3 regions of the Burkholderia sp. BCC1996 genome follow, and region 2 is predicted to be linked to each of the others. Evidence: riboswitches for the same ligand, from Rfam matches in the RefSeq annotation. Region 2 holds a riboswitch; each other region holds the start of a gene.
What was found. Region 2 has a riboswitch for glycine ahead of gcvT (glycine cleavage system aminomethyltransferase GcvT). Riboswitches for the same ligand answer to the same signal wherever they lie in the genome.

Region 1: it holds a riboswitch for glycine, as region 2 does, so the genes downstream of both, gcvH (glycine cleavage system protein GcvH) here and gcvT (glycine cleavage system aminomethyltransferase GcvT) in region 2, are expected to answer to the same signal.
Region 3: it holds a riboswitch for glycine, as region 2 does, so the genes downstream of both, U4Z64_RS36855 (D-amino acid dehydrogenase) here and gcvT (glycine cleavage system aminomethyltransferase GcvT) in region 2, are expected to answer to the same signal.

The regions. Positions count from the first base shown of each region.
Region 1 covers NZ_CAJPHM010000041.1:10,789-14,062, reverse strand. Annotated here, with positions in the region: gene U4Z64_RS34820 (LysR family transcriptional regulator) at 125-1,048, shown strand; glycine riboswitch at 1,241-1,327, shown strand; gene gcvH (glycine cleavage system protein GcvH) at 1,449-1,931, shown strand; gene gcvP (aminomethyl-transferring glycine dehydrogenase) at 1,928-3,274, shown strand, end outside.
Region 2 covers NZ_CAJPHM010000022.1:105,538-108,811, reverse strand. Annotated here, with positions in the region: gene gcvH (glycine cleavage system protein GcvH) at 1-120, opposite strand, end outside; gene gcvT (glycine cleavage system aminomethyltransferase GcvT) at 247-1,365, opposite strand; glycine riboswitch at 1,452-1,585, opposite strand; glycine riboswitch at 1,617-1,720, opposite strand; gene U4Z64_RS28110 (hypothetical protein) at 1,842-2,210, opposite strand; gene U4Z64_RS28105 (oxidoreductase) at 2,410-3,274, opposite strand, start outside.
Region 3 covers NZ_CAJPHM010000056.1:3,657-6,930, reverse strand. Annotated here, with positions in the region: gene U4Z64_RS36860 (MFS transporter) at 1-1,301, shown strand, start outside; glycine riboswitch at 1,433-1,522, shown strand; gene U4Z64_RS36855 (D-amino acid dehydrogenase) at 1,680-2,918, shown strand; gene U4Z64_RS36850 (hypothetical protein) at 3,161-3,274, shown strand, end outside.

The DNA.
Region 1 (3,274 bases), on a different contig from region 2:
GGCGCACGGCCGTCCATGCGCTTGCCTTTGCGGTCACTATGGGCAAAAATTTTTTCCGGAAAAATAGCAGGCATCAGATGTCCATATCGGATATTCCGATGTGACGGACGGAGGAGAACGGAACGTGAAACAGCTGCAGGACATCGACCTGAAACTGCTCAGGATTTTCATGACCATCGTGAAATGCGGCGGTTTCTCCGCCGCGCAGGCCGCGCTGAACGTGAGCCAGTCGACCATCAGCGAGCAGATGACCAGCCTCGAAACGCGCCTCGGCGTCAAATTGTGCGAACGCGGCCGCAGCGGCTTTCGTCTGACGGAACACGGCGTCGCAACCTACGAATCCGCGCAGCGCCTCGCGCTCGCGGTGGAAGCGTTCTGCATGGACACACATGCGCTCAAGCAGCGCATCTCGGGCCGGCTTCATCTCGGCATCATCGACAACACGGTCACCGACACCGACAGCATCCTGCCGCTCGCGCTGCGCCGGTTCGTCTCGCGCGGTCACGACGTCCAGCTCGACATCTACATCGGCACGCCGGCCGAGCTCGAGGAGCGCGTGCTCGACGGGCGGCTGCACCTCGCGATCGGCCACTTCCCGCTCACCGTCGCCGGCCTGTCCTACACGCAGCTGTACGAGGAGCCCGACGGCCTCTACTGCAGCCGCTACCATCCGCTGTTCTCGACCGACGCCACCGGCGACGCGCTGATCGAGCGCGTCCGGCAAAGCCAGGTGGTCGCGCGCGCGTTCCTGCAGCAGCGCGACCTGCAATTGCTCGAGAGCGGCAGCGCGGCCGCGACCGTCGACAATGTCGAGGCACAGGCGATCCTGATCCTGACGGGCGCGTATATCGGCTTTCTGCCGCGGCACTACGCGAGACAGTGGGTCGACGCCGGCCAGATGCGCCAGCTCGCCGCGGAACAGCTCACGTCCGCGTGGCCGTTCTCGTCGATCACGCGTCGCGGCGCCGCACAGCCGACCGTGCTTCGCGCGTTCCTCGACGACCTGATGGCCCAGTCGGGCAACCGCCCCCCGCCGGCGGACAGATAGTCGATATCGGATATTCATTTCGGTCTCCACCGAAGTATCGACCGGCCGCGATCGCGGCGCGGCCTTGCTCCGCCATGCCGCGCGCCGTTTTCGGCGCGCCTGCGCCGTGCCGCGGCATCTGCCTCGCCGCATGGGCAGTCGAACGAGGTGTTGACACCGCCGCGGGCGTGCGACTAGATTGTCGCCAGCTATCGGGATGTGTCAGGAGAGACCGCCGTCCGGCGGCGCCGAAGGGGAATCGCCCCAGAAACTCTCAGGCAAAAGGACTGACGCATCGATTAGCGCTCTGGAGAGTAGGCCTCTGGTCGTCGACCAAGCCTCGCCGAAGGAGAAGCGCCCCGCCGGGGCGCGCAATCTCTCAGGCAAACGGACAGAGGGGGCATCAGGCACGCAGCCTGGAATGCCCCGGTCTCGTCCGGATGCCGACTCGTCGATCATCCTCCCGCCCGTGCACTTCCGGCTTGCGTGTGCCGCATCACTCAACGCAACCCTGTCAGGAAGAGAGCATATGAGCGAGGTCCGATACACCGAATCCCATGAATGGCTGCGCGTCGAAGACGACGGCAGCGCCACCGTCGGCATTACCGACCACGCGCAATCGCAGCTGGGCGATCTGGTTTATGTCGCACTGCCAAACGAAGGCGACGCCTTTGCCCAGTACGACGAGGCCGCCACCGTCGAATCGGTCAAGGCCGCCGGCGAGGTCAAGATGCCGGTGTCCGGCACCGTGCTGGAAGCGAACGCCGCCCTGGGCGACACGCCGAGCCTCGTCAACGATTCGGCGGAATGCGACGGCTGGTTCTTCAGGATGCGCATCGACAGCCCGGAGCAGCTGACCGGGTTGATGGACGCCGCCGCGTATCGCGCCTATATCGGCGAATGACGGAGACGGCCATGAACGCATTCGATTCCGTCGCGCAGCGCGAGTCGTTCGTCCGCCGCCACATCGGCCCCGATGCAGACGAACAGGCCGCGATGCTGGCCGTGCTCGGCGTGGACTCCGTCGACGAGCTGGTGAAGCAGGTCGTCCCCGCGGCGATCCGCAGCGATGCGCCGCTCGCCCTGCCTCCCGGCTGCACCGAAGCCGACGCGCTGGACCGGCTGGCTGCACTGGCAGGCCGCAACCAGGTGTTCCGCTCGTTCATCGGCATGGGATACCACGACACCCACACGCCGCCGGTCATTCAGCGCAACGTGCTGGAAAATCCGGCCTGGTACACGGCCTACACGCCGTACCAGCCGGAAATCTCGCAAGGCCGCCTGGAGGCGCTGCTCAACTTCCAGACCATGATCGCCGACCTGACCGGCCTCGAGATCGCCAACGCGTCGATGCTCGACGAAGGCACCGCGGCCGCCGAGGCGATGACGTTCTGCCGGCGCCTCGCCCGGTCGGACAGCCGGATCTTCTTCGTCGCACATGATTGCCATCCGCAGACGATCGAGATCGTTCGCACGCGCGCGGAGCCGCTCGGCATCGAGATCGTCGTCGGAGATCCGCGCCGCGATCTGTCCGCCACCGGCTGTTTCGCCGCGCTGCTGCAATATCCGGGCACCTTCGGCGACATCCACGATTACCGCGACGTGGTCGGCACCCTGCATGCGAACGGCGCGCTGGCCGTGGTCGCCGCCGACCTGCTCGCGCTGACCCTGCTCGCGCCGCCGGGCGAATTCGGCGCCGACGTGGCGGTCGGCACCACGCAGCGCTTCGGCGTGCCGCTGGGTTACGGCGGCCCGCACGCCGGTTATTTCGCGACGCGCGACACGTTCAAGCGCACGATGCCGGGACGACTGGTCGGCATGTCGATCGACGCGCACGGCCGCCCGGCGCTGCGCCTCGCGATGCAGACGCGCGAACAGCACATCCGGCGCGAGAAGGCCACCAGCAACATCTGCACCGCGCAAGTACTGCTCGCCAATATCGCCGGCTTCTACGCGGCCTATCACGGCCCGCACGGACTGACCGCGATCGCGCGCCGCATCCACCGCCTCACCGCGATCCTGGCCGCGGGCCTGCGCCGGCTCGGCCATGCCGTGCCAACCGAATACTGCTTCGACACCATCGCCGTCGACAGCGGCAGTCGCACCGATGCCGTGCACGCGGCGGCACGGGCCCGCCGGGTCAACCTGCGCACCATCGACGCGCGCCGGATCGGCATCTCGCTCGACGAGACGACCACGTCCGACGATATCGTCACGCTCTGGTCGATCTTCTCCGAAGGGCGCGCC
Region 2 (3,274 bases):
GATGTCGCCGAGCGTGCTCTGCGCGTGATCGGTGATGCCGACCGTCAGCGTGCCGTCGGCTTCGGTGCGGACCCACTCGTGTTCGTCGGTGTACTTCAGATCGGCCGGGACGTTGCTCATCGGATGCTCCTGGATAAAAGGGTGTGTTCGTTATGCTGGCGCGCCGCCGGGGCGCGCCGGGTGTGGTTGCGCCGGGCGCCATTTCCCGGCTTCGCGGCAGGCGGCCTCCCGGTCGCCTCCCGGTCGTTACGCAGCGAGGACCTTGCCGTTGCGCACGAACGGCAGTTTTACCACGCGCGCGGGAAGTTGCTTGTCTCGAATCTGCACATGGACCGTGTCGCCGACCTGGACGGCCGCCGGCACGCGCGCGAACGCGATCGACTCCTGCATCGATGGCGAGAACGTGCCGCTCGTGATCTCGCCTTCGCCGTGCGGCGTGACGACCTTCTGGTGCGCGCGCAGCACGCCGCCCGCCTTGCCGTTTTCCTTCTGCAGGATCAGGCCGACGAACGCGGCGCGCGTGCCGTTTGCCTCGAGTGCGGCGCGGCCGACGAACTCGCGCGGCGCCGACAGGTCGACCGTCCACGCGAGGCCCGCGTCGAGCGGCGACACGGTGTCGTCCATGTCCTGGCCGTACAGGTTCATGCCGGCCTCGAGGCGCAGCGTGTCGCGCGCGCCAAGCCCGCACGGGCGCACGCCGTTTTGCTGGAGCGCGTTCCACAGCGCTTCGACGTGCACGGCCGGGACGATCACCTCGAAGCCGTCTTCGCCCGTGTAGCCGGTGCGCGCGACGGTGAGGTCGCCGAACGGCGTGCCGGCGACCTGCGCGGCGTTGAACGGCTTCAGCTCGCTGGTCGCGGCGCGCGCGGCGGGCACCGTCGTCCAGACCTTTTCACGGGCGTTCGGGCCCTGAACGGCGACGATCGCGAAATCGCGGCGCGGCGCGATGGTCAGGCCGTAGCCGCCTTGTTCGTTGAGCTGGTTGAACCACGCGATGTCCTTCTCGGCCGTGCCGGCGTTGACGACGACGCGGAAGAAGTCTTCGGTGAAGTAATAGACGATCAGGTCGTCGATGACGCCGCCCTGCGGATTGAGCAGGCACGAGTAGAGCGCCTTGCCGGGGATCTTGAGCTTGCCGACGTTGTTCGCGATCGCGTGCTCGAAGAACGCGCGCACGCGGCTGCCGGTGAAATCGACGACGCACATGTGCGACACGTCGAACATGCCGGCGTCGGTGCGCACGGCTTCGTGTTCTTCGATCTGCGAGCCGTAGTTGACGGGCATGTCCCAGCCGCCGAAGTCGACCATGCGGGCATTGAGCGCGCGGTGCGCGGCGTTGAGCGGGGTTTGATTCAGTGCAGTCATCGAGGCCTCAGGCAAGGCGCTTGCGCGCGGGTCAGAACGGCCATGTGCCGACCGTCGCGGCCTTGGGGCCTGCGAAACGATCCGGTACATGCCCCTCTGTCCTCGATACCTGAGAGATTGCGCCGCGGCCACGAGCCGGCGAACGCGCGCCCCTTCGGTGGGCAGCCTGCCCGCGCAGCCAATGTGCTGCGGGCTACTGCCGCTCTCCAGAGTGCGGGGAGTGCGGCCCGCGCAATGCGCGGACGGGATTCCCCGACGCGGTCGGTCCTTTTGCCTGAGAGTTTGCGGGTGTGCCCCTTCGGCGGCGCGACCGGCGTTGCTGCTACGCGGTCACACGCTCTCCCGACGCGTGCGGGCGACTGTACGCGAGCGGGTGGGCATTGTCAATTTGAGCAAAAGAATGTCGCTTCGCGACAAGCGGCGGCGTGCGGCGCCGCCGCTTCTGCCGGCACCGGCGGGCGCCGGCATGGCCGGGATTACTCGCCGATCGCGCGCGCGGCCGTGTCGAGTTCCTGGTTCAGCACGCGCTGCTCGTCGCCGGACAGGCCGCCGTTGTGCTGGCCCGACATGTCGTTCGCTTCCTGGCGGATCACGTCGAGGCGGTGGTGCAGCTGCGCGCCGTACGGCGGCGGGTAGTAGCCGCCGTTCACGCGCGCGTCGATGCGCCGGTGCAGGTTGTCGATCCGGCCCTGGACCTCCTGCAGGCGATCGTTCGCGACGACCTGCGGATTCGGCCGCGGCGGGGGCGGGGGCGCCTGTCGGGCCGGCCGCTGCGGCTGCACGACGCAGGCCGCGAGCGAGGAAACCAGGACGCAGCATGCCGCTGCGCGAATCAACCGTTGCATCACATTCTCCTGACGGTTTGGTGTCGGATCGACTTTTTGAGAAACGCGTCAGACCGGACGACCGCTGACTTTCGTTCCCGCACCATTTGTAACGGAATGTTCGGGAACGTGGCGCCGTGGCGGCTGACGCGTGACCGCTGCCGGGGGCGGCGCGCGGTGGCGGCTGCGGCCGGGGCGACGACGACCCGGCCGGCGGCCGTCAGACGGTGCGACGCACGAACGGTACCCGGCGGCCTTCGTGCTCGCTCTGCGCGGCGAGCTCGATGATCGTCATCACGTCGACGGCGTCCTGCGGCGTGACCGGGAACGGCGCGCCGTCGTGGACCGACGCGGCGAGCGCGCGATAGAACTCCGCGTACTGCCCGTCGAGCGTCGGCACCGGCCGCTCGACCTCGACCTCGCCGTCGAGCACGCGCAGCACGCCGGGCGGGTTGCCGCCGCCGAACTCGACGTGATCCGGCGTGAGGCCGGCCTTCAACTGCTCTTCCTGCGTGTCGAGCCCGAACTTCTGGTAGCTGCCGCGCGTGCCGTGCAGCGTGAAGCGCGCGGGCTCGATCGCCGACAGCGCGCTCGCATGCAGCGCGACGTCCTTGTCCGGATAGCCGAGCAGCAGGTGCACGAAATCGGGCGCCGTGCCGTTGTCGCGGCGTGTCTTGACCGTGGCGCTGACCGTTTCCGGCAGCCCGAACAGCGCGAGCGCCTGATCGATCAGGTGCGGGCCGAGATCGAGCAGCAGGCCGCCGCCGCGTGCGGGCTCCTCGCGCCAGCGCGTGCGCGGCGTCGGCCGGAAGCGGTCGAAGTGCGACGCGAAATAGGTGAGCCGGCCGAGTTCGCCGGATTCGACGATGCGGCGCACGGTGAGGAAGTCGCCGTCCCAGCGGCGGTTGTGGAACGGTGCGAACAGGCGGCTGCGCGCATTCGCGAGCCGCGCGAGCGCGAGCGCTTCGTCGGCCGTGAGCGTGACGGGCTTGTCGACGACGACGTGGCGGCCGGCCTGGAGCACCTGGCGCGCGAGCGCGAAGTGCGTGTCGTTCGGCGTGGCGATCACCACGCAGTCGATATCG
Region 3 (3,274 bases), on a different contig from region 2:
TTCCAACGACTCACGTGACCGAGACCAGGTCAGCCCTTTTCAGCAAGATTAGTTGGCGTATTTTGCCATTTTTGCTGACCTGCTACACCCTCGCGTTTTTGGACCGAATCAATATCGGTTTCGCGAAACTGCAAATGCAGAACGATTTGGGTTTTTCGGATGCCGTGTATGGCCTCGCAGCGGGCATCTTTTTTGTTGGGTACGTTTTGTTTGAAGTGCCTAGCAATTTATGGATGCTTCGTGTGGGCGCTCGAAAGACGATCAGTAGAATTATGGTGCTGTGGGGCATAACTTCTGCCGCGACTTTGTTTGTGCGGAACGATACGATGTTCTATTGTTTGCGTTTCCTGCTCGGTGTATTCGAGGCGGGGTTTCTTCCGGGCATGCTGTTTTATCTTACGTATTGGTATAACGAGAAGCGCATGGCTAGGGTGATTGCGATTGTTACGCTTGCCGGGCCGATCGGCGGTGCGCTTGGCGGTCCCATGTCAACTTGGATTCTGACCAAGTTTTCAGGTGCTCATGGCCTCGCAGGGTGGCAATGGATGTTTCTGTTGGAGGGGCTGCCATGTGTTGTGCTTGGTGTCGTAGCGCGATTTTTCCTGACTGACCGACCGAGTGATGCGAAGTGGTTGACCGAAACTGAGAAGTGTCTACTGGTTGCGGAGCTTGGCTCGCCGGCCCCGAAGCATCGTTCGTTTGCGCATGTACTGAAGGACCCGCGTATCTATTTGATGTGCGCAGCATACTTCTGCGTGATTGCGAGTATGTATGTGGTGAGTTTCTGGTTGCCAACCATTCTAAAAGAGCGGGGGGTGACCAACATGTTGCATATCGGTCTCTATTCCGCTATTCCACATGCGGTGGCGGCCTTTGGGATGTATTTTGGTAGCCGGAGTTCTGACATGCATCGTGAGCGCCGCTATCACAGCGCAGTTCCAGCACTAGTTGGGGCGCTGGCGATCGCGGGCGCTGCATTGCTCACGGGGCAATTGGTCACATCACTGCTGTTGCTTGCGATCGCTAATACGATGATGTATATGGCATATGCAGTGTTTTGGGCGACGCCGTCCGAATATCTGAAGGGCGACTCAGCTGCGGGGGGGATCGCGTTAATTAATACTACTGGCCTTATCGGTGGTTTCATGAGCCCGACATTTATTGGGTGGATTAAGACGCTGACCGGCAGCACTCAATTTGGTTTGTTGGGAATGTCATGTGTTTTAGCGATTGGCTCCCTCCTACTTTTGGTGAACCGGGTGCCAAATGACGGAGAGGCGCATGGTCATCGACATTCGTGAATTCATGTTAGATGTCGTAACTCTCATGTTATAGAGAAAATTTGGGGGCACGAGATAATCCTGAGCCGCAATCGCTGCGGCATGAAGTAAAGGATGAGCGGGGGATTTCGAAGTAGTGTAGAAGCGTTCGAACACGTGGTACGGGAGAGATCGTCTGACGCGACGGCGCCGAAGGAGCAACCGCCCCGGAAACTCTCAGGCAAAAGGACCGTACAACTAGAACATCTGGAGAGCGGCGCCAAGCGCCCACCGAAGGGGAACTGCCGCCGGACTGGGCGGCTTGCGAAACTCTCAGGTACATGGACAGATGGGGCTACGGTGCTGGCTGGGTAGTGCGTAAGTCAGTCGGCAGTGCTCAACGTTTGCATGGACCATGTCATGTTACGAATTGCCATTATTGGCGCCGGGATCACTGGCGTCACAACTGCGTACGCCCTCGCGCAACGCGGCTATCAGGTCACTGTTTTCGAACGTCATCGATATGCGGCGATGGAAACGTCATTCGCGAATGGCGGGCAGTTGTCCGCCAGTAATGCCGAAGTCTGGAACAACCGTGCAACCGTAATGAAGGGATTGCGCTGGATGTTCACGCGCGACGCGCCGTTACTGATGAATCCGCGCCCCGATTGGCATAAATACAGTTGGATCGGAGAATTTTTGCGGCAGATTCCGCGTTACCAAGCCAATACTATCGAAACGGTGCGTCTTGCAATTGCCGCGCGCGAACACCTTTTTGCGATTGCCGCGAGAGAAGGCATTGCATTCGATCTGGAACGACGCGGTATCCTGCACTTCTACGCGACGCGTAGAGAGTTCGACGCCGCAATGAAAGTCAATGCGCTGTTGCGAGAGGGGGGGCTCGACCGTCGCCCTGTCACGCCTGAAGAAATTCGCAAGATTGAGCCAACGCTACATGGCGAATTCTATGGTGGTTTTTTCACAGAATCCGATTCGACGGGCGACATTCACAAGTTTACGCGTGGTCTTGCGGACACATGCGCACGACGCGGGGTCGAATTTCGCTACGAAACAACCGTGCAGTCGATCCGCGAGGAGAGTGGAGCGCAGTTGGTTCTAACGACCAAAACGTTGGGGCAGCAAGACACTTCTGCATTTGACAGCCTCGTGATATGTGCTGGCGTGCGCAGTCGGGATTTTGCTGCGATGGTTGGTGATCACGTGAACGTATATCCCGTGAAAGGTTATTCGATTACTGTAAATCTCGACGATCCCATAAGCCACGAGAATGCGCCTTGGGTCAGCTTACTCGACGACAGCGCGAAGATCGTCACCAGCAGGCTCGGGGTGGACCGCTTTAGGGTCGCGGGAACTGCTGAGCTTAACGGCTTCAATCGGGACATACGTGCGGACCGCATCGAACCATTGGTACGGTGGACGCGGGAACATTTCCCGCAAGTATCGACGGCCCGCGTCGCTCCTTGGACGGGACTTCGTCCAATGCTGCCATGCATGCTTCCGAAAGTGGGGCGCGGAAAGCGCTGTGGGGTGTTCTATAACACTGGCCATGGCCACCTCGGTTGGACGCTGTCGGCAGTGACTGCAGAGGGAGTAGCTGAAGCAATCTCGAGTGAGATAAGCGCGAAATCACCACACTGAGTTGTGGGGTCTCGCGCAGCAGTTACGTGCTCTCTAGATCGTGTCGGCCAGGATGCGCATTGTGCAGTCCGCTAGCTGCCCACGTGGGCGACCTGAGGCAGTTCGCGTGGCGATCCTGCGCCGGCAATTGACGCGGCGCAGCATCTCATGTATCTTTCGTTGATACATGAGATGCTGCGCGCTTGATTGATATGTCTATCGAACTTGCACCCAGTGGTCTCCGTCGAAGAAAGGGTCGCCTCATGAACATCGATTTTCCAGAACTCCAAGCTCTTTGGACTTGTATAGTCATCGCATTCGCTGCAGCAAGCATTTCAATTACCGTAACACAAACTGTAATCTTCGCGCCGATACGG